4 regions of the Kitasatospora sp. NPDC057904 genome follow, and region 4 is predicted to be linked to each of the others. Evidence: riboswitches for the same ligand, from Rfam matches in the RefSeq annotation. Region 4 holds a riboswitch; each other region holds the start of a gene.
What was found. Region 4 has a riboswitch for cyclic di-AMP ahead of ACFVSN_RS31095 (transglycosylase family protein). Riboswitches for the same ligand answer to the same signal wherever they lie in the genome.
Positions count from the first base shown of each region.

Region 1: another riboswitch for cyclic di-AMP. It lies ahead of ACFVSN_RS27505 (peptidoglycan DD-metalloendopeptidase family protein); the one in region 4 lies ahead of ACFVSN_RS31095 (transglycosylase family protein).
Region 2: another riboswitch for cyclic di-AMP. It lies ahead of ACFVSN_RS22845 (NlpC/P60 family protein); the one in region 4 lies ahead of ACFVSN_RS31095 (transglycosylase family protein).
Region 3: another riboswitch for cyclic di-AMP. It lies ahead of ACFVSN_RS11630 (transglycosylase family protein); the one in region 4 lies ahead of ACFVSN_RS31095 (transglycosylase family protein).

Region 1 covers NZ_JBHVOL010000011.1:306,239-313,414, reverse strand. The annotation lists gene ACFVSN_RS27520 (MarR family winged helix-turn-helix transcriptional regulator) at 1-157, shown strand, start outside; gene purB (adenylosuccinate lyase) at 230-1,660, shown strand; gene ACFVSN_RS27510 (DHA2 family efflux MFS transporter permease subunit) at 1,668-3,200, opposite strand; cyclic di-AMP (ydaO/yuaA leader) riboswitch at 3,512-3,692, shown strand; gene ACFVSN_RS27505 (peptidoglycan DD-metalloendopeptidase family protein) at 3,695-4,624, shown strand; gene ACFVSN_RS27500 (sensor histidine kinase) at 4,830-6,281, opposite strand; gene ACFVSN_RS27495 (APC family permease) at 6,565-7,176, shown strand, end outside.
Region 2 covers NZ_JBHVOL010000009.1:2,370-9,545, reverse strand. The annotation lists gene ACFVSN_RS22855 (NYN domain-containing protein) at 1-1,415, shown strand, start outside; gene ACFVSN_RS22850 (NlpC/P60 family protein) at 1,616-2,653, shown strand; cyclic di-AMP (ydaO/yuaA leader) riboswitch at 3,002-3,155, shown strand; gene ACFVSN_RS22845 (NlpC/P60 family protein) at 3,166-4,290, shown strand; gene ACFVSN_RS22840 (NlpC/P60 family protein) at 4,518-5,564, shown strand; gene ACFVSN_RS22835 (hypothetical protein) at 5,603-6,748, shown strand; gene ACFVSN_RS22830 (glycosyltransferase 87 family protein) at 6,754-7,176, opposite strand, start outside.
Region 3 covers NZ_JBHVOL010000003.1:657,402-664,577, forward strand. The annotation lists gene ACFVSN_RS11615 (glycoside hydrolase family 13 protein) at 1-1,042, shown strand, start outside; gene ACFVSN_RS11620 (LacI family DNA-binding transcriptional regulator) at 1,068-2,087, shown strand; gene ACFVSN_RS11625 (hypothetical protein) at 2,262-2,462, opposite strand; gene ACFVSN_RS11630 (transglycosylase family protein) at 2,747-4,054, opposite strand; cyclic di-AMP (ydaO/yuaA leader) riboswitch at 4,041-4,200, opposite strand; gene ACFVSN_RS11635 (hypothetical protein) at 4,563-5,540, opposite strand; gene ACFVSN_RS11640 (DUF397 domain-containing protein) at 6,112-6,384, shown strand; gene ACFVSN_RS11645 (ATP-binding protein) at 6,836-7,176, opposite strand, start outside.
Region 4 covers NZ_JBHVOL010000015.1:15,273-22,448, reverse strand. The annotation lists partial or broken gene ACFVSN_RS31110 (DUF501 domain-containing protein) at 8-547, opposite strand; gene ACFVSN_RS31105 (septum formation initiator family protein) at 519-1,004, opposite strand; gene eno (phosphopyruvate hydratase) at 1,215-2,501, opposite strand; gene ACFVSN_RS31095 (transglycosylase family protein) at 2,756-3,670, opposite strand; cyclic di-AMP (ydaO/yuaA leader) riboswitch at 3,676-3,844, opposite strand; gene ACFVSN_RS31090 (cytochrome P450) at 4,055-5,338, opposite strand; gene ACFVSN_RS31085 (SDR family NAD(P)-dependent oxidoreductase) at 5,605-6,033, shown strand; gene ACFVSN_RS31080 (MazG family protein) at 6,056-7,078, opposite strand.

The DNA of each region.
Region 1 (7,176 bases), on a different contig from region 4:
CGAGCAGGGCCGGGACATCCTGACCCGCATCCGCGGCGAGATGGCGCGCACCCACCAGGCCTTCGAGGCGATGACGGACGAGCAGCGCGTCGCGCTGCACTCGATCTGCTCGCAGGTGCTGCCGGTGCTGGCAGGCCGGACGGGCGGCGCGCAGTAGCGCCAGGGCTCTACGGGCGTAGCGCGCCGTCGGCTGCAGTGGGCGTGACCTCGGCTGTTAGGCTTGCGAAGCGTGAGCGCGAAGCCCCAGATCCCCAATGTCCTGGCCTCCCGGTACGCCTCGGCGACCCTGGCCCAGCTCTGGTCCCCCGAGCACAAGGTGGTCCTCGAGCGCCACCTGTGGCTCGCCGTCCTGAAGGCCCAGCAGGACCTCGGCGTCGAGGTGCCGGCGAACGCCGTCGCCGACTACGAGCGGGTGATCGACCAGGTCGACCTCGGCTCGATCGCCGCCCGTGAGCGGATCACCCGCCACGACGTGAAGGCCCGCATCGAGGAGTTCAGCGAGCTCGCCGGGCACGAGCAGATCCACAAGGGCATGACCTCGCGGGACCTGACGGAGAACGTCGAGCAGCTGCAGGTCCGCCAGTCGCTGGAGCACGTGCGCGACCGCACGGTGGCCGTGCTGGTGCGCCTGGCGAGCCTGGCCGCGCAGCACTCCGAGCTGGTCATGGCCGGCCGCTCCCACAACGTCGCCGCGCAGGCCACCACGCTGGGCAAGCGCTTCGCGTCGATCACCGACGAGCTCCTGGTGGCCTTCCGCCGCCTGGAGGAGCTGATCGCCCGCTACCCGCTGCGCGGGATCAAGGGCCCGGTCGGCACCGCGCAGGACATGCTGGACCTGCTGGGTGGCGACACCGAGAAGCTGGCCGAGCTGGAGCGCCGGGTCGCCGGGCACCTCGGCTTCGAGAACGTGCTCACCAGCGTCGGCCAGGTCTACCCGCGCTCGCTGGACTTCGAGGTGCTCACCGCCCTCGTCCAGCTCGCCGCCGCGCCGTCCAGCCTGGCCAAGACCATCCGCCTGATGGCCGGCCACGAGCTCGTCACCGAGGGCTTCAAGGAGGGCCAGGTCGGCTCCTCCGCGATGCCGCACAAGATGAACACCCGCTCGTGCGAGCGCGTCAACGGCCTGGCCGTCATCCTGCGCGGCTACGCGTCGATGACCGGCGAGCTGGCCGGCGACCAGTGGAACGAGGGCGACGTCTCCTGCTCGGTGGTGCGCCGGGTCGCGCTGCCGGACGCGTTCTTCGCCTTCGACGGCCTGCTGGAGACCTTCCTGACCGTCCTCGACGAGTTCGGCGCCTTCCCGGCCGTCGTCGAGGCCGAGCTGGACCGCTACCTGCCGTTCCTCGCCACCACCAAGGTGCTGATGGGCGCGGTGCGCGCGGGCGTCGGCCGGGAGACCGGGCACGAGGTCATCAAGGAGCACGCCGTCGCCTCCGCGCTCGCGATGCGCGCCGGCGCCCGCGAGAACGAGCTGCTGGACCGCCTGGCCGCCGACGAGCGGATCCCGCTGGACCGCGCCGCGCTGGACGCGCTGCTGGCCGACCGGCTCTCGTTCACCGGCGCGGCCGGTGCGCAGGTCGCCGAGGTCGTCCGGCTGGTCGAGGCCGTCGCCGCGGCCTACCCGGAGGCGGCCAAGTATGCCCCCGGTGACATTCTCTGACGCAGCGTCAGGTTTTTGAGGGCCCTGCTGCCGGACCGGTGGCGGGGCCCTCGTGCGTGTGGACGTGGCCGGGGTCGAGGGGCGGGGTCGTGCCGCAGCACCACTCGGTGTCCGGCTCCGCGACCGGGTGGTCCTCGGGGGCCAGCACGTTGCCGCGGATGGTCACGAAGGCGGTGATCGCGCCGGCCGTCAGGAGCCCGGCGCAGATCAGCATCGCGGTGTGGAAGGCGTTGTCGACCGCGGCCGGCACCCGGTACGCGTCGCCGCTCAGGCCGGCCAGGGCCGGGAGGGCCGCGACCGCGAGCAGGCCGGCCGCGCGGGCGGCGGCGTTGTTGACCCCGCTCGCGATGCCCGCGTGCCGCACCTCGACGGCCGCGAGGACGGTCGCCGTCAGTGGAGCGACCAGCAGCGTCATGCCGCAGCCCATCACCGTGACGGCGGGCAGGACGTCCGCCCAGTAGGAGGAGCCGGCGCCGGCGCGCAGCATCAGCAGCACCCCGGCGGCGCACAGCAGCGGCCCGACGGTCAGCGGGATCCTCGGGCCGATCCGCTTGCCGAGCCGCGCGGCGCGCGAGGACAGCGCGAGCATCAGCACGGTGATCGGCACCAGGGCCAGGCCGGACACCAGCGGCGAGAAGCGGGCGACGATCTGCAACTGGACGACCAGGAGGAAGAAGACGCCGCTGAACGCCGCGTACACGCAGAGGGTGACGAGGTTCACGGCGGTGAACAGCCGCGAGGAGAACAGCCCGAGCGGCAGCATCGGTTCGGGGGCGCGGCGTTCGACGACGATGAAGGCCGCGCCGAGCACGAGCCCGAGCACGCCGGTGACCCAGACGACGGGGGACAGGCCCTCGCCGCCCGCCGTCAGCGCGTAGGTGAAGGTGCCGAGCGCGAGGGCGGCGAGCACCGAGCCGAGCACGTCGAAGCGGCCGGTGGCGCTCTCGTCCCGGCTCTCGGGGACGTAGCGGGTGGCGACCGCGATCACGGCGGCGGCGAGCGGCAGGTTGAGCAGGAAGATCCAGCGCCAGCCGGGGCCGTCCACGAGCCAGCCGCCGACGAACGGGCCGACGGCCGCCGACACGCCGCCGAGGCCGGACCACAGGCCGACCGCGGCCGAGCGGTCGTCCGGGTGGAAGACCGCCTGGAGCATGGCGAGCGAACCGGGCGTCAGCAGCGCCCCGCCGATGCCCTGGACGGCGCGTGCGGCGATCAGCACCTGGATGTTCGGCGCGGCGGCGCAGGCCGCGGAGGCGATGGCGAACCAGACCACGCCGAGCAGGAAGACCCGGCGCCGGCCGTAGCGGTCGCCGAGCGCGCCGCCGAGCAGGATGAGCCCGGCGAGCGTCAGCAGGTAGGCGTTCAGCGTCCACTGCAGGGACGCGAGGGTGGCGCCGAGGTCGGTGCCGATGCGGGGCAGGGCGACGTTCACCACGGTGCCGTCGAGCATCGCCATGCTGGAGCCGAGCACTGTTGCCAGGAGGACCCAGCGTCCCTGCGCGGTGCCCAGGCGCAAGGAGCCGGCGTTGGTTGTGGCCACGGCCCGATCCTCCGCCCGGCGGGGTGCACGTGACAAGGGTCACCGGTGGTGCGTCCGGGGGGTGCGGTGGGTGATCGTGTGGTCACGGAGGGGTCGGCTCGTCGGCGGAGGGTCGTTGATCCGCTGCGGGCAGTGAATGGATTGTGCACGCACCGTATTCCGGATCATTCGGAGCGTCATCGTGGCGGGTGGGGTTGTTGTGGGTTCAAGAGATCGACATTGCTTCACCCGGACGGATGAGTTTTAGTTCAGCGACCGACCGGCCAGTCCGGACGGATCCACCGGGTGGAACGCCGAGTCCTGCCGCTGCCCGGTGGCTCGCACTGAACTCTGTACGGCAGGAGCGGGGGACCCACAGGTAAGTCGCCGGACCGGAATTCGCGCTGTTTGCGCGGAAGTTCCAGGGCCGGCTCGGGGTGAAGCCGCGCATGCGGCCGGGCAACTCCAGCCCGAACCCGACAGCTCACCTCGCAGGCGTCGGAGAGGAAACTTCCATGCCTGCTCAGGCTCGTCGTATCACCCTGCCCCGCGCCGCCCGCATCGGCATCGCGACCGCCGTCACCGGTGTCTCCTTCGCCCTCCCGCTCGTCACCGCGATGAGCGCCCAGGCCCACACCGCCCCCGGCACCCCCGCCGCTCCGGTCGCCGCCGCCTCGGCCCCGGCCGCTCCGGCCGCCGCCCAGGGCGACGCCTCCTACCGGGTCGTCAGCGGTGACACCCTCTCGAAGATCGCCGACGCCAAGCACGTCGAGGGCGGTTGGCAGGCGCTGTACGCGCACAACCGTTCCGTGGTCGGCGCCAACCCGAACCTGATCTTCCCGGGTCAGTCGCTCGCGATCGCGGCCCAGGCCGCCCCGGCCGCCCCGGCCGCTCCCGCTCAGAAGCCCGCCGCCCCGGCCGCCAAGCCGCAGGTGCAGGTCCAGACCGAGGCCACCACCCCGGGTGCCCAGGTGCAGGTCCAGGCCACCGTGGCCCAGCCCGCGCAGGCTCCGGCCGCCGCTCCGGTCGCCGCCGCCTCCGGCTATGTCGCCCCGCTCGCCAACCCGGTGCTCGGCGAGGCGTACGGCGTCGCCGGCGCGATGTGGGCCTCCGGCCACCACACCGGCCAGGACTTCGTCGCCTCCACCGGCACCCCGGTGCGCGCCGTCGCCAACGGCGTCGTGGTGAAGGCCGACAACGGTGGTGCCTACGGCAACGAGGTCGAGATCCAGCTCGCCGACGGCAAGTACGCGCAGTACGCGCACCTGTCCTCGATCGGCGTGACGGTCGGCCAGTCCGTGACCGTCGGCCAGCAGCTCGGCCTGTCCGGTGCCACCGGCAACGTGACCGGCCCGCACCTGCACTTCGAGATCCGCACCGGGCCGGAGTACGGCTCGGACATCGACCCGGTCGCCTACCTCCGGGCGCACGGCGTCGCGCTCTGAGCTCCCCCCTTCGGGGATGACGGACCACCGTAGGTGCGGGGCGAAACGATCGTCCGGGATGGTCATGTCGGGTGACCGCTCGACCGGGTGATCGCCGCACCGGCGGACATGGGCGCGGGACACGCCCAGACCGGCCCGGCCCACGAGGATTCCTCGTGGGCCGGGCCGGTCGCTGTCTTCCGGCCTGCCGTTCTCGTCGCCGGCCTCAGCTCCGGTCGGCGCCGGCCGGCGGGGGCGTCTCCGGCGGCGGTGTGGCCGCGCCCGGCAGCCGGACGGTCGCGACGGTGCCGCCGTCCGGGCCGGCCGGTGCGAGCGCGACCTCGCCGCCGGCCGCGCGGACCGTGCGGGCGACGATCGCCAGCCCCAGGCCGGATCCCGGCAGTTGGCGGGCGGACGGGGAGCGCCAGAAGCGGTCGAAGACGTGCGGGAGGTCCTCGGCGGCGATGCCGGGGCCCTCGTCGCGGACGGCGAGTTCGCCGTCCGCCAGCGAGACGCCGATCCGGCCGCCGGGCGGGCTGAACTTCACCGCGTTGTCCAGCAGGTTGATCACGGCGCGCTCCAGCGCGTGCGGATCGGCGCGCACGTACCAGGGCGTCAGGTCGGCGCCGAACACCAGGCCGGGGCCGCGCAGTTCGGCCCGCTCGACGGCCCGGGCGGCGATGTCGTGCAGGGCGACGACGGGCAGCGGCTTCGCGCCGCGGGCGTCGGCGGGGCGGGACAGTTCGAGCAGGTCGCCGATGAGGGTGGAGAGTTCCGTCATCTGCGCCTTCATGTTGCCGAGGATCCGGGTGAGCGTCGCCTCGGGCAGTGGGCGACCGGACTCCTGGCTGCGGATGAGCAGGTCGACGTTGGTGCGCATGGAGGCCAGCGGGGTGCGCAGTTCGTGGCCGGCGTCGGCGATCAGCCGGGCCTGGCTGTCCAGCGAACCGGCGAGGGCGGTGCTCATCGCGTTGAAGGCCTCGCCGAAGCGGGCGATCTCGTCGTGTCCGGAGACCTCGATCGTCACGCCCGGCTCCTGGGTGCGGGCGATGTGCTGGGCCGCGCGGGTGAGGCGGTCGACCGGGCGCAGGGCGGTGCGGGCGATCCACAGGGCGCCCGCGGCGGCGAGCGCGATGACGACGGCCGCGGCGCCGGCGGTGATCAGGGCGAGCTCGGTGAGCGCGTCCTGCACCGGTTCGAGCGGCTGGGCGAGCGCCACGGCGGCGGTGGAGGCGGCGTTGTCGAACATCACCGGGCCGAAGCTGACCACGTAGACCCGCACCGGGGTGCCGTCGACGGTGTGGCCGTCGCGGAACAGCGAGGCGGCGTGCGGGCCGCTGCTCCCGCTCTGCGCGACGGGCAGGTCGTCCGGGGTGACGACCACGGCGCGGGGGTCCTTCTGCGGACAGGAGGTGCCGTCGGCGACGATCACCGTCGGGACGGTGTCCCCCCTGGGCATCCAGGGCTGCCCGGCCGCGCCGTTGCACCAGTCGTTCAGCGCCTTGATCTGCGCGCCGCTCGGCGGCCGGTCGCCCGGCATCCACGCGTGCGACAGCGTCTGGTCGACCTGGTTGACCATCTCGTCGCGCGCGACGAACCAGCCGGCCACCGCGCAGGCTACGACCGCCAGCGAGACCGCGGCCGCGGTGAACAGCGCGAGCCGGCCGCGGAGCGTCATCCGGCCGAACCAGTGGGCCGTGCCCGGTCTTTCCCTGCCCGGTCTTTCCTTGTCCTCTGCCGTCATGGCTCCAGTTCCCCCGGCTGTTCGTCCTTCGTCGGGCCACGATCCACCGCGACCGTGAGACGGCGATGAGAGCCGGCTGACGTGGAGATCAAGACTGCGTCCGGTGGAGTGGCCGGACTGGTCGTTCGTTGACGATTTGTTCGGCGTGCGGGCCTTCGGCGTGCTGCGATGGCGCCGGTCGGTGCGGTGGTCGGGTGCGGTGGGCGGAGGCGGGCGGATGGCGGTCCAGAGCGGCGGGCGGGCGGCGGAGCGTGGGGTCGACCGGCTGAAGCCGGGGTCGGTGGGGCTCGTTGGGGTGGTGTTCATGGCGGTCGCCACCGCCGCTCCGATCACCGCGATGACCGGGAACCTGCCCATCGTCGTCGGGCAGGGCAACGGGGCCGGCGCGCCCGCCGCGTACGTGGTGGCGACGCTCGTGCTCACCGTGTTCTCGGTCGGGTACGTGGCGATGGCCCGGCACATCACCGCGGCCGGTGCGTTCTACGGGTACGTCTCGCACGGGCTCGGACGCGTGGTGGGGATGGCGGCCGGGCTGCTCGCGCTGCTCGCGTACGTCGCCTTCGAGGCCTCCGTCGTCGGCTTCTTCGCGTACGCGCTGCGCGGGCTGGTGCGGGCGCAGTTGGGCGTGGACCTCGGGTGGGGGTGGTACGCGGCGGCCGGGCTGCTGGTGATCGGGGTGATGGCCTGGTTCGACCTGCACCTGACCGCGCGGGTGCTCGGGGTGGCGCTGGTGCTGGAGGTCGGGGTGCTGGGGGCGGTGTCGCTCGCGGTGCTGGCGGCCGGCGGCGGGCCGGACGGGATCGTCGGCGAGGCGGTGAATCCGCTGAAC
Region 2 (7,176 bases), on a different contig from region 4:
GACCGCAGGGGCAGCCCGCTGCGGAGCCGGCCGCCGGGGCGGCGGGGGCCGCCGACGGTGCCGCCGCGTCCGGAACCGCCGCGGACCCGGGCGCCGGCCGTCCCGCCGAGAAGCTCGACCGGCCGCTGCCGGAGGGCGTGCGCCGGCGCGTGGTCGGCCTGGCCGCGGACGCGCTCGGCGGACTGCCGCCCGCCGAGCTGCCGCAGAGCCTGCGTCAGTACGCCAAGTTCACCCCGGCCCGGCGGGCCAAGTACGCGGCCACGGCGATCGCGGCGGCGCTGGAGTCGGAGCCGGCCTTCCGGCTGCGGATAGCGGAGCGGCTGCGGCTGGGCCAGCCGGACCTGGTGAAGGCGCTGGAGTCGGGCAGCGTCCCCGGCGCCGCCGATCCGATGGACGTCGCGGCCGCCGCCTACCTGGTGCGGTCGGCGGGCTGGAGCTGGCTGGTCGCCGAGGCCGGCGAGGAGGCCGAGCGGGCCGGCGCCGAGGGCGCGGCCGCGGAGGCGGCCCGGCTGGTGGAGAAGCTGCAGGCCGAGCTGGCCGAGGTGCGGGCCGGGGCGCGCGCGGACCTGGACCGGCAGCGGGCCGAGTCCGAGGACGTCCGGCGGGAGGCCGACTCGCTGCGCAAGAAGGTGCGTTCGCTGGAGAGCGACACCCGCCGGGCGCAGGCCGAGACCCGTCGGCTGGCCGGTGAGCTGGAGGCGCTGCGCGCGCAGGCGGCGACCGAGCGCAGTGCGGCCGAGAGCGAGGCACGGCGGCTGCGGCACCGCGTCGGCGAGCTGGAGACCGCCGCCGAGCAGGGCCGCCGTTCGGCCCGCGAGGGGCGCAGCGTGGAGGACATGCGGCTGCGGCTGCTGCTGGACACCGTGCTGCAGTCGGCGCAGGGGCTGCAGCGCGAGCTGGCGCTGCCGGTGTCGCAGATCCGCCCGGCGGACCTGGTGGAGGCGGTGGTGCCGGGTTCGGCCTCGCCGCACGACGTGGCCCGGCGCGGGCTCGCGGAGGACGATCCGGCCCTGCTGGACCAGCTGCTGGCGATCCCGCAGGTGCACCTGGTGGTGGACGGCTACAACGTGACGAAGACCGGCTATCCGACGCTGCCGCTGGAGCAGCAGCGGCTGCGGCTGCTGGGCGGGCTGGCGATGCTGGCCCAGCGCACGCAGGCGGAGGTCACGTGCGTGTTCGACGGGCAGGACCTGGACGTGCCGGTGATCATGGCGCCGCCGCGCGGGGTCCGGGTGCGCTTCAGCCGGACCGGCGAGACGGCGGACGAGCTGATCAGACGCCTGGTGCGGGCCGAGCCGCAGGGCCGTCCGGTCGTGGTGGTCTCCGCCGACCGGGAGGTCGCGGAGGGCGTGCGGAAGGCCGGCGCGCGCCCGGTCGCCTCGGTTCTGCTGCTGAACCGGCTGGCGCGGCCCTGATTCCGTGCCGATGGGGATGACGGCCGCTCAGCGTCCGGTTTGCGGTGATGTGCGGATTCGGTGAAGCGGCGTGGGGGCTCGGAGTTCACGCCTTTGGGGGAGTGGCGCAATGCCTGGATGTTCACTAGGGTCTGGCGTCAAACCTATTTTCCGGATTTCTCACCCGAACCGGTGAGTCCATGGAAGAAGGAGCAGGTCCCTTGGCCTCCCACCGCCGTCCCAAGCAGCCGAGCCGCGCGCGGGTCTCCGTGCTCACCGCTGCTGCTGCGACCGCGGTCGCGCTCTCCGCCCAGGTGGCCGCGCACGCCGCGCCGCAGCCGAACAAGACGGACGTCAAGGCGCAGATCGACGAGCTGCAGCAGGAGCAGGAGCAGGCCGCCGAGAAGTACAACGGCGCCAAGGAGCGGGCCGACCAGCTGCGCAAGCAGGCCGACCAGCTCCAGGACCAGGTGGCCCGCGGCCAGGAGCAGATGACCCAGCTTCAGACCGGCCTCGCCGGCGTGGCGGGCGAGCAGTACCGCACCGGCGGCATCGACCCGTCCGTCCAGCTGATGCTCTCCTCCGACCCGAACAACTACCTGGCCAAGGCCTCCAGCGTGCAGCAGGCCACCGCCACCGAGACCGACGCGCTCAAGGGCCTGCTGGACCAGCAGCGCCGCCTGGACCAGGAGAAGGCCGAGGCCGCCGCGGTGCTGGCCTCCCTGGACTCCACCACCAAGGACCTGAACCAGTCCAAGGCGGACGTCAACGCCAAGCTCAAGCAGGCCCAGGACCTCCTCAACTCGCTCAGCGCCTCCGAGCGCGCCGCGCTGAAGGCCCAGCAGGCCCAGGACGACCGCGCCTCGCGCGGCACCGACCGGGTCGACCTGAGCAGCCTGCCGCCGGCCAGCGGCTACGCGGCCGTGGCCGTGGCCAAGGCGATGAGCAAGCAGGGCTCGCCGTACGTGTGGGGTGCCGTCGGCTCCAGCACCTTCGACTGCTCGGGCCTGATGCTCTGGTCGTACGGCCAGGCCGGCGTCTCGCTGCCGCGCACCTCGCAGGAGCAGGGCCACTACGGCACCCGGGTGCCCTCGCTGGACCAGGCCCAGCCCGGCGACCTGGTGATCTACGGTCCCGACATGCACCACGTCGCGATGTACATCGGCAACGGCATGGTGGTGCACGCGCCGCACACCGGCGACGTCGTCAAGGTGATGAAGGCCGACGCGATGCCGATCAACACCATCCGCCGGGTCTGACCCGCCGACACGCCGCGGGCCGGCGCGACGGCCCTGTGATCCGCGCCACCTCCCGAGCGGGGGTGGCGCGTTCGCTTGAGCGCGTTTCCCTGCGTTTCGCCGCGTTCGCGTGACAAGTGATCAGCCTTGCGTGCTGCTGCGATCACCTTCTGTCATCTTCACAAAAGAACTTGGTTATTCTTCCGCCTTTTTTCTGACAAGGATTTGAACCGATCACGGTTCAGTTACTAGGGTCGTGACCCGGACCACCGCACTGTCGATCGCCCAGCCAGGGTGGCGGCGGTGGTTCCCGCCGAGTTCGTGAAGCAGCGGGACGGGTCGAAGCGACCGTCCGACAGGGGAGCCCAGTGACAGGGGGCGCTGTGGAGCGGAGCCGGGGAACCACGTTCCTCCGGGGTGAATCGGCGCCAGGTCGGCCGGTGGAACGGCCGTGAGGCGTCGTAGGGCATGCTTCCGGCCCGAACCCGTCAGCTCACCCGGTAGGCGGACGTAGGAAGAAGGAGTCCGCCTTCGTGGCGTCCCATCGTCGTCCCAAGCCCGCCGGCCGTGCCCGAGTTTCCTTCCTGACCGGAGTTGCCGCGGCAGCCGTCGCCCTCTCCGCGCAGTCCGGCGCCCACGCCGACCCCGCGCCGACCAAGGACCAGGTCAAGGAGCAGGTCGACCAGCTCAACGAGCAGGCCGAGGTGGCGACCGAGCAGTACAACGCCGCCCAGTCCAAGCAGCAGGAGCTGCAGAAGCAGGTCAGCGGCCTCCAGGACCAGGTGGCCCGCCAGCAGGAGCAGGTGACCGACCTCCAGGGCGGCCTCGCCCAGATCGCCGGCGAGCAGTACCGCAACGGGGGCATATCCCCGACCGTCCAGCTGATGTTCTCGTCCAAGCCGGACAACTTCCTCAGCCAGGCCGACGCCCTGAACCAGGCCGGCAGCACCCAGAAGGGTCAGCTGAAGGAGCTCCAGGACCAGCAGCGCAAGCTGGACCAGGACCGCACCGAGGCCCAGGGCAAGCTCGCCGAGCTGGACGCGACCACCCAGCAGCTGAAGGCGTCCAAGGAACAGATCCAGGGGAAGCTGACGGCCGCCCAGAACCTCTTCAACACCCTGTCCGAGCAGGAGCGCCAGGCCATCAAGGCGGCCGAGGACAAGGCCGCCGCCGATGCCAAGGCCAAGGCCGACGCCGCGAAGGCCCAGCAGGCCGCCGCCGACCGCGCCTCCCGCGACAGCAGCCGCACCGACCTCGGCTCGGCCCCGTCGTCCTCGCCGGTCGCCAAGCCGCCGGCGGCGGGCAGCTCGCGCGGTGCCGCCGCGCTGTCCTACGCCGCCACCAAGATCGGCAGCCCGTACGTCTGGGCCGCCACCGGCCCGAACTCCTTCGACTGCTCGGGCCTGATGGTCTGGGCCTTCGACCAGGCTGGCGTCTCGCTGCCGCGCACCTCGCAGGAGCAGGCCGGCGCCGGGACCCGGATCGGCACGGACCTCTCCCAGGCCCAGCCCGGCGACCTGCTGATCTTCTTCAACGACGCCCACCACGTCGGCATCTACGCCGGCAACGGCCAGGTGCTGCACGCGCCCAAGCCGGGTGCGAGCGTCCGCTACGAGGCGGTCACCAACATGCCGCTCTCGTCCATCGTGCGGGTCTGATTCCCCGCTCGGCTTCCCGCAGGCCCGGCCCTCCTCCCCGGAGGTCCGGGCCTGCGGCGTTTCCTTTCCTCGGACTGGTGTCCGATTAAGGGTCAAATATTCGGGTTGGGAGAGGTTTGGACTCGGTTGCCCGGACTCGCTAACGTCTGCCACCGGACTCCCGCTCCAGGACCGCCCGCTTGGGTGCGGCGGCGGGACCGGTCCGCAGGATTGGAGCAGCCGCCGCCATGCCCGTGCACCGCCGTTCCCAACTGCTCGCCCGTGCGCTGGTGCTGACCGCGGCCGCCACCACCGCCCTGGGCGTCACGACGGGCGGCAGCGCCCAGGCCGCCCCCGGCTCCCCGGACGCGCCCAGCCGCAAGGACGTCAAGGCGCAGGTCGAGCAGCTGTACAACGAGGCCGAACAGGCGTCGGAGAAGTACAACGCCGCGCAGGAGGCCCAGCAGCGGCTCCAGGGCGAGACCACCGTCCTCCAGGGCGAGATCGCCGCCGCCCAGGACCAGCTGAACCAGCTGCGCGGCGACCTCGCCACCGTGGCCGGCGCCGAGTACCGCTCCGGCGGCATGGCGCAGACCGTCCAGCTGATGCTCGCCACCGACCCGGAGGGCTACCTCGCCCGCGCCCGGACCCTCGACCAGGCGACCGAGCGGCAGAACGAGACGCTGCACGAGCTGGTGACCCGTCAGCGCGGGCTCGACCAGCGCCGCACCGAGACCGCCGCCAAGCTCGCCGAGCTGGACCAGGCCCGCCGGACGCTCGCCGACAGCAAGCAGGAGATCCAGCAGCGGCTGGCCAAGGCCCAGCGGCTGCTCAACAGCCTGGGCGCCGCCGAGCGCTCCCGGATGGCCGCGCAGGACGCCCAGGAGGCCGAGCAGCGCGCCACCCGCGGCACCGACCGGCTGGACCTCGGCACCACCCCGCCCGCCTCCGAGCGTGGGGCGGCGGCGCTCGCGGCGGCGGTGCGGATGATCGGGTCGCCGTACGTGTACGGGTCCACCGGCCCCCGCGCGTTCGACTGTTCCGGTCTGATGTACTACAGCTGGCGGCAGGCGGGAGTGAGCCTGCCGCGCACCTCGCAGGCCCAGGCCTACGCCGGCCAGCGGGTGAGCCTGTCCGAAGCGCGACCGGGAGACCTGGTGATCTTCTACCGGGACATGCACCACGTCGGCATGTACGCCGGCGGCGGGGTGATCGTGCACGCCCCGTACCCGGGGGCCAGGGTGCGGTACGAGAGCGTCAACGCGATGCCCGTCGCGGGGGTGGTCCGGCTCTGAGCCCGACCCCGTCCGGACCGGACGCGATACGGCCCTGCGTGCTGTCCCGGCGCGGCGCCCTGCTGCTCGCCGCCGGAGGGCTGACCCAGCTGTCGCTGCCGCCCGTCGCCCCCGCGGTGGCCGGCCGGGGGCTCGGCGGGGCGGACGAGCGGACCGAGGTGGCGGCGGTGCTGGACGAACGCGCGCGCGAGCTGTCGGCCACCACCGGACTGCCGCTGACCGCCGGCTACCGCAACCTCGTCGTCTCCCCGGGCACGGACCCCGGCCGGCTGACCGTCACGGCCGACCTGGACGTCCGGGTCGCCGGCTACGACGAGTACCCCGCCGTCTACCCCCGCCGCCTCACGCTGACGCGGGCCGACGGCTGGCGGGTCGAGCGCGAGGACGCCGCGAGCGGGCCGCCGGCGCTCTGGGACTTCGGGACGGGACGGTCCGCGCGCGGCGCGCAGTGCCTGGTGCTCGGCCTCGCCGCCGGACCGGACCCGGCCGGGCCGGTCGCGATCGGCGACCGCGCCGTCCCCGCGGTGAGCGCGGTCTGGGGCACCGGCTGGGCGGGCCGACTGCTGCTGGAACTGCCCGCCACCGAGCCGCAGTTCGCCCGCCTGCTGGAGGCCGATCCGGCCGGCTGGACGGGCATGGCGGCGGTCACCGTGGCCGCCCCCGGCGCGCCCTCGCACACCCCGGCCGACCGGGTGCTGATCAACCCCGAGGCGTTCGGGCGGCTCAGCGACTTCGGCCGCCAGGTGGTCGTCACCCACGAGACCACCCACGTCGCGACCCGGGCCGACACCCGGGCCTGGACGCCGCTGTGGCTCTCCGAGGGCGTCGCCGACTGGACGGCCTACCGCGACTCCGGCCGCACGCCCCGCCAGATCGCCCCCGAGCTGGCCCGGGACGTGGCCGCCGGAAGGGTGCCCACGGCCCTGCCCGCCGACCGCGACTTCGCCGCGGGCACCACCGGCATCGCCCAGGCCTACGAGCAGGCCTGGCTCGCCTGTCGGCTGATCGCCGCCCGCTTCGGCACCGCCCGCCTGGTCGCGTTCTACCGCGCGGTGGGCGCGGCGGACGGCGCGGGGGAGGACCGCGACCAGCGGATGGACCGGCTGTTCCGGGCCGAACTGGGCCTCGGGAAGGACGAGTTCACGCGGCTGTGGGTGGCCGAGGTGGCCGCTCTCAACGCCTAGGGCGGCTAACGCCCGGCCGGGGTGTTGGGCCGGTCGATCCCGTCGAGCAGGTCCTGCTCGTAGGCGATGCCCGGGCGGACCGGGTAGGAGCCGGCCGGGACGGGCTCCGGCTGCGTCAGCACGACGGTCGGCGGCAGCCGGTCCGTGCCCCGCGTGGAGCGCCAGAGGCGGACGCAGGACAGGACCGTCGCCGCCAGCAGGAGCAGGTTGCGCGCCGACAGGACGGCGATGGCCGCCGGGTCGCTCGCGAGGACCTGGGTGAACATCAGCGGGAATTCGAGCAGCGTGAGCGGCGCCGCGAGCAGGATCAGCAGTGCCACCGGCCGCTGGCTGCTGCCGCGGACCGTCAGGCAGACCGCCGCGACGCCGATCAGCCAGACCAGGTACTGCGGACTGATCACCCGGCTGGTGACGGTGAAGATCAGCAG
Region 3 (7,176 bases), on a different contig from region 4:
CGACATGGGCGTGGACGGCTTCCGCATCGACGTCGCCCACGGCCTGGTCAAGGCCCCCGGCCTGCCCGACCTCGGCGGCTCCGACCAGCTCAAGCTGCTCGGCAACGACGTCATGCCGTTCTTCGACCAGGACGGCGTGCACGAGATCTACCGCAGCTGGCGGGGGATCCTCGACGAGTACCCCGGTCAGCGGATCGGCGTCGCCGAGGCTTGGACCCCGACCGTCCAGCGCACCGCCAACTACGTCCGCCCCGACGAGCTCCACCAGGCCTTCAACTTCCAGTACCTGGGCACCGACTGGGACGCCGCCGCGCTGCGCGAGGTGATCGACGTCTCGCTCGACTCGATGCGCCCGGTCGACGCCCCCACCACGTGGGTGCTGTCCAACCACGACGTCACCCGGCACGCGACCCGCTTCGCCAACGAGCCCGGCCTCGGCACCCAGATCCGCACCCCCGGCGACCGCGCGCTCGGCCTGCGCCGGGCCCGCGCCGCCACCCTGCTGATGCTCGCGCTGCCCGGCTCCGCCTACGTCTACCAGGGCGAGGAGCTCGGCCTGCCGGACGTCACCGACCTGCCCGACGAGGTCCGCCAGGACCCGTCCTTCTTCCGCCAGGCCGGACAGGACGGCTACCGCGACGGCTGCCGCGTGCCGATCCCGTGGTCCGGCACCGAGGCGCCGTACGGCTTCGGACCGGTCGCTGGCGGGCCGTCCTGGCTGCCGCAGCCGGCCCAGTGGGCCGAACTCAGCGTCGAGGCGCAGACCGGCGACCCGACCTCCACCCTGGAGCTCTACCGCAGCGCGCTCGCCGTCCGCCGGGCGCAGCCCGACCTGGGCGCGGGCACCGGGGTCGAGTGGCTGGACGCCCCGCAGGGCACGCTCGCCTTCCGCCGCGGCTCCATCGTCTGCACGGTCAACGCGAGCGGCGAGCCGGTGCGCATACCCGCCCCGGGCACGCTGCTGCTCGCCTCGGCGGAACTGGTCGTGGACGGCGGCGAGACGGTGCTCGCACCGGACAGCACCGGCTGGTGGGCGGTCTGACGTGGTTGCAATAGGCTCTGGGACCGTGACTACGGCGCGACTTTCAGACATCGCGGCGCAGGCGGGGGTCAGCGAAGCCACCGTCTCCCGCGTACTCAACGGCAAGGCGAACGTCTCCGCCGCCACCCGGCAGACCGTGCTGGCGGCCCTCGACGTGCTCGGGTACGAGCGGCCGACCCGCCTGCGCCAGCGCAGCGCCGGGCTGATCGGGCTGATCACGCCGGAGCTCAGCAACCCGATCTTCCCCGCGCTCGCGCAGGTCATCGAGCAGGTGCTCAGCCGGCACGGCTTCACGCCGGTGCTGTGCACCCAGACGCCCGGCGGGTCCACCGAGGACGAACTGGTCGAGATGCTGGTGGACCGGGGGGTGGCGGGCATCGTCTTCGTCTCCGGTCTGCACGCCGACTCCACCGCCGACCACGACCGCTACGCCCGGCTGGCCGGGCGCGGGGTGCCGTTCGTCCTGATCAACGGCTTCAGCGAGCGGATCGACGCGCCGTTCATCTCGCCGGACGACCGGGCCGCCATGTGGATGGCCGTCCAGCACCTCGCCGAGCTGGGGCACGAGCGGATCGGGCTGGCGGTCGGCCAGAGGCGGTACGTGCCGGTGCTGCGCAAGATCGAGGGCTTCACGGCCGCGATGCGCACCGTCCTCGGGCGGACGCAGGAGGAGGCCGAGGAGCTGGTCCACCACACGCTGTTCAGCGTCGAGGGCGGGCACGCGGCGGCGGGCGCGCTGCTGGACAAGGGGTGCACGGCGATCGTGTGCGGCAGCGACATGATGGCGCTCGGGGCGATCCGGGCGGTGCGGCAGCGGGGGCTGTCGGTGCCGCAGGACGTGTCGGTGGTCGGCTTCGACGACTCGCCGCTGATCGCCTTCACCGAGCCGCCGCTGACGACGATCCGCCAGCCGGTCGAGGCGATGGCGACGGCGGCGGTGGACGCGCTGCTGGAGGAGGTGGGCGGGAACGCCGCCCAGCGCGGGGAGTTCATGTTCCAGCCGGAGTTGGTCATGCGCGGCTCCACGGGGGCCTGCGCGCGCTGAGGCCGGTGACGGCCGTGTGAAGGGCCCCGGAGGGCGGTTGCTCTCCGGGGCCCTTCGGCGTGCCGTGCCGGGCTGTGCCGGGCTTGTGCTGTGCTGTGCCGGGCTGTGCTGTGCTGTGCTGGGCTTGTGCTGCGCCGTGCTGGGCTGTGCCGCGAGTGCCGTGCCGGGCCGGGGTCAGCCCTCCTGGACGGTCGGGCGGTCGGCGGTGACGCGGTGGCCGTCGGCGGCGTCGCCGGTGCGGGTCTCGGTGCGGCGACCGCGGGCCAGGTAGTCGCGCAGGATCAGTTCGACGGCGTCCTGGGGACTCTTGGTGCCGGAGAGCATCATCGCGTCGATCGCGAGGTTCGCGTCGAGCGTGACGGTGACCTGGGCCATGGGTGACTCCTCCTCGGGTGCAGAGCAGCAGCATGCCCGCTGGGCCGGGGTTTGACCACGCGAATGCTCCGATGCGCGGAGCCGCGGGTGCGCGCCGGGGGGAGGCGGCACGGACTTCGGAGGCGGGTACGCCGAAGCCCCGGGGAGAGCGACCAGTCTCTCCCCGGGGCGGTGGGCGGGTGACAGATAACAGATGATGAAATCTGTCATCTGTTATCTGTCATCTGTTCGCTGTCATCCGCGATCCGTCACCCGTCCCCGGCGGGACGGTTCCGGAAGGATCCTCAGACGCGGCCGGCGAAGTCCGGCGCCCAGTTGGCGATGGTCTGCAGGCGGACGCCCGAGCTCGGGTTGGCGGCCTCGACGTACTGGCCGCCGCCGATGTAGATGGCGACGTGGTAGACGCCGGAGTCCTGGCCGTTGTTGGACCAGAACAGCAGGTCGCCCGGCTGCAGGCTGTCCAGCGAGACATGGGTGCTCGCGGCGGCCTGGTCGTTGGCGACGCGCGGGATGGAGATGCCCGCGGCGCGCAGCGCGGCCTGGGTGAGGCCCGAGCAGTCCCAGCCGCCGTTGCCGGTGCCGCCGTAGACGTACGCCTGGCCGACCTGCGCCTTGGCGAAGCTGACCGCGGCGGCCATCGAGCCGGTGACGGCCGGGGCCGGGGTCTGCGCCTGGGCGGAGGGCTTGGCGGCGGGCTTCGAGGACGGCTTGGCGGCCGGGGTCTGGGCCTCGGCGGCCGGCTGGGCGGTCACGGCGTTCCCGGCGGAGGACTGGCCCGGCTTCTGCGAGCGGTCGAACCAGTTGAAGTCACCGGACTGGCCGGCCGGCGCCTGGGCGGAGTCGCCGAAGGACAGGTGCTGGCCCGGGTAGATGGTGTCCGGACCGTCGGTCAGGGTGCCGCGGTTCAGCTCGTACAGGCGCTGCCAGCCGCCCTTGACGTTGTGCTTGTCGGCGATCGTGGACAGCCAGTCGCCGGCCACGACGGTGTAGTCCGAGGCACCGGCCTGGGTGGTGCCGCCCTGGGTCCAGTCCTGGCGCTTCTGCGTCCAGGTGCCCTTGGCGGAGTCGGCGGCGGCCGGGGCCTGTGCCTGGTCCTGCGCCGGGGCGGCGGGCTTCGGGGCCGGCTTGACGGCCGGGGCGGCCGGGGCGGCCTTCGCGGTGCTCGCGGCGGCGGAGGTGTCGACGGCGGCCGGGGCGCCGCCCGCGGTCAGGCCGGCCTGGACGGAGCACACGGGCCAGGCGCCGGGGCCCTGCGAGGCGAGGACCTTCTCGGCGACGGCGATCTGCTGGTCCTTGGTGGCCTGGTTGGCCTGCGGGGCGTACGAGGTGCCGCCGAAGGCGGCCCAGGTGCTGGAGGTGAACTGCAGGCCGCCGTAGAAGCCGTTGCCGGTGTTGATGCTCCAGTCGCCGCTGCTCTCGCACTGGGCGACCTTGTCCCAGGTGGCGACGGAGGCGGCGGAGGCGGTGCCGGAGGTGAGGCAGGGGATGGTGAGGCCGACGCCGGCGACGCCGAGGGCGGCGATCACGCGGCGGGTGCGGCTGGACAGGCGAGTGCCGTTGGTGGGCAGCATGAAGACGCGGTCCTCTCCCACGCCTGCGAGGTGAGCTGTCGGATTCGGGCCGGAGTTGCCCGGCCGCGCTGTGGCGCGGCTTCACCCCTAGCCCAGGACCGTTCCGTGGATCGGTCCGGGGCGACTTACCTGTGGGTCCCCCGCTCCTGCCGTGGTGCGTTTTCGCGCTTCCAGCGCACCCGACGGCAGGACTCGGCGTTGCGGATGTGCTGGGTCCGTGTGGTCACGAACGGGGAGCACGTTAAGCAGACTTAAGTACGAACTGCAAATACCTGTGATGCGCATCACGGATTATGGAAAGCCGCCAAGAATTTCCTTCTCCAAGATCGAAAATGATCGTTTTCTCGCAATAAACCTGCGGATGTGCACAACTGTCAGGCTCTCAGGAATCGCATGACGGGCGGTCACCCGATCGCAAACAATCACAGAACGGACATCTCGCGCATTCGGCTCTTAATTCCCTTACGCCGCAAGCCGAAAGGGCCCGGAGCGCGGTCGCTCCGGGCCCTTCCGTACGCGTTGTCGGCGGTTACTCGCCGGCGGCCTCCCCGGTCGCCCCGGAGGCCGTCCCGCCGGCCGCGTGGGCCGCGCGGGAGCCCTCGGAGGCGGCCTCCGCCGCCTCGGCCTCGGCCTGGGCCTGCGCGGCGGCCAGGGCCTCCGCGGACGGCGCCGGCAGCGCGGCCAGGTACAGCGAGGCGATGAGCTGGCCGACCGTCTGGTAGGCGCCGAGCGGCGCGGCGGACGGGCAGCCGGTCTCCTCGGCGGCCGTGGCGAGCAGCTCGGAGTCCGCCTCCGGGCCGATCACCAGCGGGGCCAGCGCGGGGCGCTGCGAGCCGGTCTCCTTGAGGTGCGCGACGGCGGCGGCGACCGAGCCGGGCACGTCGAGCGCGGCGGGGACGACCGGGACGGCCAGGCGGGCGGCCAGCAGCACGCCGGTGATGCCGGCGGCGGCCGCGGCGTCCTCGCCGCCGACGGTGGTCAGCACGACGCCGTCCGCGGCGGTCGCGATGGCGAACAGGCGGGCGCGGTCGGCGCGGGCCAGCCCGGCCTCGGACAGGCGGACGTGGACGGCCTCGGCCAGCAGCGGGTGCGGGCCCAGCACGTCGGTGACGTGCGCGCCGTACTCGGCGGCGAGTGCGTGGAGTTCGGGCAGGAAGTCGTGCGGGCCGGGCACCAGGGGTACCAGGATCGGTGCCGGGACGCCGGCCTCGGCGGCGGCCGCCAGCAGCTCGCCGATGCTGCGCTCGGTGCCGTCCGCGCCCTCGGTGCCGTCGCCGGGGAGGTAGCCCACCGCGGTCTGGACGCCGTTCTGCTCGCTGCGGACGATCGAGAGCAGCTCCTCGACGACCGAGTGGGACTCGGGCCCGGCGGTCGCGGGCACGGCGAGCACCAGGGCCGGGGAGCCGGACGGGATCTCGGGGCGCTCGGGGCGACGGTGGCGCCCCCGCGCACGGGAGCCTGGAGTGCGAACGGGCAGTGGCGCGCCCGGGATGGCTGCGGTGCTCATGGCGGAGATCGTAGGACATCGGCCCGTCAGGGCTGCAGTCGGCTGCCGTGCCGGTTTCGCGCGAGCGTGGTGTGCGCGGCGCGCGGAGCTCCCGCGTGCGCGGGTCGATGAGCGGTCATTAGGTCATATTCCGGACATACCTGGCCCAACCCCCGCGCGTCCGCCGGTATCTCCTGGAGACGTGTCCGGTGGGGCGTCACGTTGCACCTGTGGCGCGTGAGATGTCTCACAGTCGACGGGCGGTCTGACGGAGGGTCACGAGTGCGCGACTCCCGGCTTTCGAAGATCAACATTTAGCGGGGAGCCGCTCACGGCCGGTTATCGGAAGCGGGCCGGTTCGGTCGGCTATGTCCGTTTACGTACCGTCAGGAGAAGGGTCCGTGAAGAGTTCAGGTCGGCCGGTGAAAGGCCTCGTGCACCTGCACCGTCTCGTGCTGATGCACGTGCACAAGGGCTATCATCGCGTCAAGTGAGGCGTTGTGCCGGGCTGGTACGGGGCCGGCCCGTTCGTTCGGCGGGTGCCGGGGGCGCCGCGCTGGACCGCAACTCCGGGGCTCTTCGGGAGACTTCTATGCACGACTCGCACGAATCGCAGGAACTGGGCGGCTCGTACGGTCCCTACAACGGGATGGCCGCCACCGAGCTGGAGGGAGTGGTCTGGCAGAAGAGCCTGCACAGCAACTCCCAGGGCAACTGCGTCGAGTTCGCCGCGCTGCCGGGGGGCGACGTGGCGATGCGCAACTCGCGCTTCCCGGACGGTCCGGCGCTCATCTACACGCGGGCCGAGATCGCCGCGATGCTGTTGGGGGCCAAGGACGGGGAGTTCGACCACCTGTCCGCCTGACCGGACGTCCGTCCGGCCGTTCACCGGGCCGTCCGGCCGCTTCACCGGACGTCCGTCGGTCCGGCCACCGCTCCGCACCAGGAGCCATCGGGGGGCCGTCGTGGGTGCTGACACCACGGCGGCCTTTGTCTTCTCCGCAGGCTCGGCCCCGCGGTCGTCCGCGCGGTTCGTCACGCGCTCGGTGGTGTGCCTCTTCGCGGGCTTCTCCACCGTCCCGTGCGCTGCTGTCCCGCGTAACGCTGTCCCGTGCGCTGCTGTCCCGCGCACTGGCGGCCCGTCGGCCGTCGGGGGCGCACTGGTCGTCGCGGGTGCGCTGCGGGGGGCCGGTAGGTCTCCGGCGCGAGCCCGGCGAGGGCGAACTACCGCTTCTTCCCGGGGTTTCGGTCCTCCCGGGGTGTCCATCGATCCGGGGACGCGTGCCCGCGCTGCGGGGGTGCGTGCCCGTCCGCCGCTAGGCGGAGCGCCGGTGCCGGCCACCGAGTTCGGGGGTCGCGGCCTGCGCGTCGGCCTCGAACAGCGCCCAGACGACCTTGCCCCCGCCCAGCGGGTGCCAGCCCCAGGAGTGGCTGAACGAGTCCACCAGGTGCAGCCCGCGGCCGGATTCGGCCACGAAGTCCGCCTCCCGGGCGATCGGGCCGGTGCTGCTCGGGTCGCTGACCGCGCAGACGATCTGCGGCGCGCGGTGCACGAGGCTTATTCGGATCGGCAGCCTGCCGTCTCCACCGTGCTGTGTGGGAAAGTCGTACTCGCCCAGGGCGCCGCCCACCGGGTCGGGCCGTGCGCCGATCGCAT
Region 4 (7,176 bases):
GGACCCGCTCGCCGGCCGCCTCGACCTCGGCCGGGGAGACGCACGGGCCCTTGGCCCACCAGTCCTCCAGCATGCCGATCGCCTCGTCGCCGAGCGGGTTGACGCCCTCTCCGGCGGCCAGCGAGTGGCCGACCAGCACGTGCAGGCACTTGACCCGGTCCGGCATGCCGCCGGCGCTCGGGAAGCCCTCCAGCACCTCGATGGCGTCGCGCCGGGCGATGTAGTCCTCGTGCGCCTCCTGGTACGCGGCCGCCAGCTCCGGGTCCTCGGCCAGCCGGGCGGTCTGCTCCTTCATCACGCCGTCCGCCTCCAGGGTGCCGATCAGCGAGGCGGCCTTGGGGCAGGTCAGGTAGTAGAGCGTCGGGAACGGCGTGCCGTCGGGCAGCCGCGGGGCCGTCTCGACGACGTCCGGGTTGCCGCACGGGCAGCGGTGGGCCACGCCGCGCAGGCCGCGCGGGACCCGGCCCAGCTGGGCGGCGATGGCGGCGACGTCGGCGTCGGAGACGGCGGGGTGGTTCTCAGTGGTCATGGGGGGAGGGGTCTCCAGCGGGGGACGGTGGGAGGGGACGGGTCGACGGCGCGATGGGGGCCAGGGCCGCGGTGTCGGCGGCGTCCACCGAGTCCCAGACGCTGGAGTACCAGGGCTTGGCGGCCTTCACCGCGCCGCCGGCCGTGCCGTCGGAGGGGGCGGGCGGGGCGGCGGAGGACTGGGCGGCGCCCGCTCCGGCCGGATCCACGGCGATGTACGGGGTCTCCCCCGGCATCGCGTAGTGCAGCCGGGCACGGGCCTGCGCCTTGACGTACTCCGGGTCCTGCCAGCGGGCCTTGTCCCGGCGCAGCTGCTCGACCTGCTGCCGGGCGTGCTCGGCCTTCGCCCGCTGGGCGGAGATCTCGGCGCGCTGGGAGATGAACTGCCGCGTCGGGTAGGCGAGGATCGCCACCAGCGAGCAGAGCACCAGGACGAGGACGGTCGCCCGGCTCGTGAAGCGAGGACGGGCCGCCAAGCCCGGGATCCTCCAGCCAGCCATCTCCCGTTCCCCTCCTGGTCGCGACGGTGCCCCGCCGTCCACCCTACGGGGTGAACGGCGGGGCACCGGTCAGGCGTGCACCACCGGAGGTGTTCAGCCCTCGTGCTCGCTGTGCGTACTACTCCGCCGAACGGCTGTGCTCATTGCTCCGCGGAGCGACCGTGCTGATTACTCCGCAGAGCGTGATTACTCCGCGGAGCGGAAGCGCGGGAAGGCACCGCGGCCGGCGTACTCGGCGGCGTCGTCGAGGATCTCCTCGATGCGCAGCAGCTGGTTGTACTTGGCGACGCGCTCGGAGCGGGCCGGGGCGCCGGTCTTGATCTGGCCGCAGTTGGTGGCGACGGCCAGGTCGGCGATGGTGACGTCCTCGGTCTCGCCGGAGCGGTGCGACATCATGCAGCGGTAGCCGTTGCGCTGGGCCAGCTCGACGGCGTCCAGGGTCTCGGTCAGCGAGCCGATCTGGTTGACCTTCACCAGCAGCGCGTTGGCGGTGCCGGTCTCGATGCCCTTGGCCAGGCGGGCCGGGTTGGTGACGAACAGGTCGTCGCCGACCAGCTGGACCTTGTCGCCCAGCTTGACGGTCATGGCCTTCCAGCCGTCCCAGTCCGACTCGTCCAGCGGGTCCTCGATGGAGACCAGCGGGTAGGCGGCGACGAGCCCGGCGTAGTACTCGATGAGCTCCGCGGCCGAGAGGGCCTTGCCCTCGAACTGGTAGGCGCCGTCCTGGTAGAACTCGGAGGCGGCGACGTCCAGGGCCAGCGCGATGTCGCGGCCGGGCACGTAGCCGGCCTTCTGGATGGCCTCGGTGATGAGGTCCAGGGCCTCGCGGTTGCTGTCCAGGTTCGGCGCGAAGCCGCCCTCGTCGCCGAGGCCGGTGGACAGGCCGCGCTCCTTCAGGACGCCCTTGAGGGTGTGGTAGACCTCGACGCCCCAGCGGACGGCCTCGGAGAAGGACTCCGCGCCGATCGGGGCGATCATGAACTCCTGGATGTCGACGTTGGAGTCCGCGTGCGAGCCGCCGTTGAGGATGTTCATCATCGGGACCGGCAGGACGTGCGCGTTCGGGCCGCCCAGGTAGCGGAACAGCGGCAGGTCGCTCGCCTCGGAGGCGGCGTGCGCGACGGCCAGCGAGACGCCCAGGATGGCGTTGGCGCCGAGCGAGGACTTGTCCGGGGTGGCGTCCAGGTCGAGCATGGCCTGGTCGATCAGGCGCTGCTCGGTGGCGTCGTAGCCGACCAGCTCCGGGCCGATCTGCTCGATGACGGCCAGGACGGCCTTCTCCACGCCCTTGCCGAAGTAGCGGTTCTTGTCACCGTCGCGGAGCTCCAGCGCCTCGAAGGCGCCGGTGGAGGCACCCGACGGGACAGCGGCACGACCGGTGCTGCCGTCGTCGAGGCCGACCTCGACCTCGACCGTGGGGTTGCCACGCGAGTCGAGGATCTCACGGGCTACGACGACATCGATGGACGGCACGAGGCATCTCCTTGCGGAAGCAGGGTCCCGCTGACCAGTGGTGCGGCCGGCGGGATGATTGCGGAGTCGTTACGACCAGAGCCTAACCGCACGTGGTCCCGGGGCCACGCCGACCTCGGTCCCGTCTCAGCGTGTGGCCGGGCTACTTGCCGGTAGTTCACCTGGGCCCCCCGGGAAAAGGGGCGGAAGCGGACGAAGGGGGCCGATCCGGGGTCGGCCCCCTCCGTGGCGTGTCGCACCGGTTCCGGCCGGCGTCAGCCGAGGTGCAGCACCTGGCCGGGCAGGATCAGGTTCGGGTCGCCGCCGACGGTGCCGCGGTTGCCGTCGTAGACCGACTGCCAGCCGCCGTGCACACCCTGGGCGGACGCGATGCTCGACAGCGTGTCACCGGCGTGGACGGTGTAGTCGTGGCCGCCCTGCGGGGCGACGGCGGCGCGCGGGGCCTGCTGCTGCGGCTGGGCGTACTGCTGCTGGACCTGCTGCTGGGCGGCCTGCTGCTGGGCCTGGCCCGCGTACTGCTGGTAGACGCCCTGGTGGCTGGTCCAGTACCAGGTGCCGTTGTTCTGGTACCAGTACACCTTCGCGTCGGCGTCCCAGCCGGCCTTGCCGGAGAAGCCCGGGGCCTGCGGCTGCTGCTGGGCCTGCTGCGTGTGCTGCTGGTACTGCTGCTGGGCGGGCTTCTGAGCCGGCTTCGGCTGGGCCGGCTTCGCCGCGGGCTGCTGCTGCGCCGGCTGGGAGTGCTGCTGCGCGGCGGGCTTGGCGTCGGAGGTGTCGACGGCGGCGGGGGCGCCGCCCTTCGACAGGCCGGCCTTCTTCGAGCAGACCGGCCAGGCGCCCGGACCCTGCGAGGCCAGGACCTTCTCGGCCACCGCGATCTGCTGGCCCTTGGAGGCCTGGTTGGCCTGCGCCGCGTACGCGGTGCCGCCGAAGGCCTTCCAGGTGCTGGAGGTGAACTGCAGGCCGCCGTAGAAGCCGTTGCCGGTGTTGATGCCCCAGTCGCCGCCGCTCTCGCACTGGGCGACGGAGTCCCAGGCGGAGGCCGGGGCGGCGGAGGCGCCGGTGGCGGTGAGGATCGGCATCGCGAGTCCGACGCCGGCCACTCCGGCGACGGCGATGGCCTTCTCGGTCTGGGTGCGACGGCGGTGACGACCGGTTCCAACGAACAGCATGAAGGGGTCCCTCTCCGCACGCCTGCGAGGTGAGCTGTCGGGTTCGGACCGGGAGGTGGCCCGGCCGCCGTCTGCGGAAACGATTCCGCTCGGGCGGCTTCACCCCAAGCCGTGGAGGAACGGCAACAAACCTGGTTCCCCCGCCCCTGCCCAGGGTTCTGGTCGGTTTCCCGTGGCGCGGCGGGCAGGACTCGGCGTTCCGCACTCGGGGTCCGCAGCTGCGAACTCCAGGGAGAGTAGACAGATCCTCAGACCAATCACAAGCTCATATCGCAGACATCACACAGAAATTACGGCACGTGGTCGATCGCCTACCAACGGCGGCTGTTTGTCCCGATTGATGGGTGTTCATACGGCCGATCCGTACCGGTTCGCGACGTCCCGTCAGTGTGTCGGAGCGTCGGGAAGCGCGTGCGGTGAACGGCTCTCGGGACTGAATTCGACCGGAAGTTCGCGCAATCCGCGCATGATCAGGCCACCGCGCCACCGCAGGTTCTCCGGGCTTTCCGCCAGCGCGATATCGGGCAGCCGGGACAACAGCGTGGCCAGCGCCGACCGGCCTTCGAGCCTGGCCAGCGGGGCGCCGATGCAGTAGTGGATGCCGTGCCCGAAACCCAGGTGCGGGTTGTCCGCCCGGGCCAGGTCCAGGGTGTTCTCGTCCGAGAACCTGGCCGGATCCCGGTCCGCCGCCGCCAGCACCACGAGCACCGGGTCGCCGACCGGGATGTCCACCCCGCCGATGGTCAGCGGGTGGGTCGCGAACCGCCACGTCGCCAGCTCCACCGGACCGTCGTAGCGCAGGAGTTCCTCGATCCCGGTCTCCAGCAGCGCCGTCTCGCCCCGCGCCACCGACTCCTGCAGCAGGCGGCGCTGCTCCGGGTTGCGCAGCAGCGCGTACGTCCCGTTGCCGATCAGGTTGACGGTCGTCTCGAAGCCGGCGAACAGGAGGATGAACGCCATCGCGGCGGCCTCGTTCTCGGTGAGGTGCTCGCCGTGGTCGCTCGCCCGGATCAGGCCCGAGATCAGGTCGTCCCCGAGGTCCGCCCGCTTGCGGTGGATCAGCTCCAGCAGGTACGCCCGCATCCGCTTCACCGCCCGCCCCACGCCGCCGCGTTGGCCGCCCCCGTGGCGGATCATCATGCCGGCCCAGTCACGGAAGTCGTCCTGGTCCTCGGCCGGCACGCCGAGCATGTCGCAGATCGCGTAGATGGGGAGCGGGAACGCGAACTCGTGGATGAGGTCCGCCGAACCGCGCTGCGCGAAGCCGTCGATCAGGCGGTCGGTGAGCTGCTGCACCCGCGGCTCGAACTCGGCCACCCGGCGCGGCGTGAACGCCTTCGACACCAGGCGGCGCAGCCGGGTGTGGTCCGGCGGGTCGATGTTCAGCAGGTGCGTCATCAGGTCCGCCTGCCGCTCCCCCGGGATCCCGACCCGGCCGGTGCGGTGCGCCTGCTCGCTGTGGTGCGCCGGGTTCTTCGACAGCCGGCCGTCCGCCAGCGCCTGCCGCGCGTCCGCGTACCGCGTCACCAGCCAGGCGTCCACCCCGCTCGGCAGCGTGGTGCGGTGCACCGGGGCGTGCTCGCGCAGCCACGCGTACGCCGGGTACGGGTCGGCGGCGAACTCCCACGTGAAGAGCGGCGGGCGGGCGGCGTCGGGCTGAACTGGCATGGGACGACCGTATCCGGTGGGTCGGGGGCACCCCGCCATCTACGGTGAGTGACCGGATCGTCAACGACCCGCGGACCGTTCCTCAACGCCCCGCGAACGGCCCGTGGACAGTGCGTGGACGGGTTTTGGACAGCTCTTGGACGGTGGGCAGGCGTGAGCCTGGTCACCTGAGGGGTAACCCCTGTTGCGGAGGGTCAGGACCTGCCTACGATCCTCGGCAGAAATCGTGGGCGTCAGTGCGGACCGCCCACAGGGAGGAGCGCACCATGCGGGTCACCGGGGCAGTCGTCGTCATCGCGGTACTCGACGGCGGGTCGGGAGCCGACCTCGCCCGCCGGTTCACCGCGGCCGGCGCCGCCGGAGTGCTGATCGCCGACCAGCGGGCCGGCGTCGCCGAGGACCTCGCCGGCGAACTCGACCGGCCCGGCTGCCCCGTCGTCGGCGTCGGCGGGGACGTCCGCCGCCCCAGCGACGTCGCCGCGCTCGTCGACACCGCCGAGAAGCACCTCGGGCCGATCGACCTGTTCTGCGTCGCCGGCCCGGACGGCGAGCGGATCATCTCCCTCGCCGACCTTCCCGACCACCTCGGCCTGGAGCGCCTCGCCGAACTCGTCGCCCTCGTCGGCGAGGCCATCGGCGAGGTCGTCCTGCCCCAGCCGCGGACCACCGTCCAGGACGCGGTGACGGCGGCCTGAGGCCCTTCCCCTTCCCCCGCGTCTACTCCGGCTTGAGGCCCTCGGCCTCGCGGACCGCGTCCCGGTAGGCGCGCGCCGCCGCGCGCAGCGCCGCGTCCACGTCCACCCCCGCGTCGTGCGCCCGCTGCGCCACGGCCAGCAGCAGCCTGCCCGCGGACTCCTCCGTGAGCTCCGCGGGCAGCTCGTACGACTCGTCCGGCACGCCCTCGAACCCGGCCCGGCGCACCCGCGACACCAGCTTCGCCGCGTACGCGAGCGACGGCAGCCCGGCCGGCACGCCGTCCAGCACCGACTCGCGGTCCGCCTTCTCGGCCGCCTTCAGCTGCTCCCAGTTCGCCTCGACCTCGGCGGCGCCCTCCGCCTCGACGTCCCCGAACACGTGCGGGTGCCGGTACATCAGCTTCTCGACCAGGTCACCGGCCACGTCGTCGATCGAGAAGGCGTCGGTCGGGTGCTCCTCGGCGATCCGCGAGTGGAAGAACACCTGGAGCAGGACGTCCCCCAGCTCCTCGCGCAGCGTCTCCCGGTCCCCCTCCTCGATCGCCTCGACCAGCTCGTACGCCTCCTCGACCAGGTACTTCACCAGGCTCGCGTGCGTCTGCTCGGCGTCCCACGGGCAGCCGTCCGGCGAGCGCAGCCGGTCCATCACCGAGACCAGGTCCAGCAGGCGGGCGCCGGGCAGGTCGTACGACCCCGGCAGCACCTCGATCTCCGGCACCTCCCCCGCGTGCTCCACGGCCAGGCGCGCCAGCGCCGCGGTGAGGCCCGGGTCCCCGTCGGGGCTGCCCAGCCACACCGTGGGGGCCCGGCCGGCGGGCTCCTCGGTCAGCAGCCGCGCCAGCGCTGGCGCCGAGGCCGGCTCCACGATCTCCACGTCCACCCCGGCCTGCCGCACCGCGGCCACCTGCGGATGCCCGGCGTCCCCCGCCAGCACCCGCCCCGCCGACCGCAACGCCTCCCATGCCGGCCACGCCAGCAGCCCGGGGGCCACCCGGTGGGTGGTGGTGAGCAGGATCAACTTCGCGCCCGGAGTATTCGTCGTCACACCCCGAACTTACCCGCCCCGGCCCCCTGCCCGACCAGCAGAACCCGATCCGGACCACCGTCCCGCGGATCTCCGGGAAGTCGCCCCCGGCGTCTCGC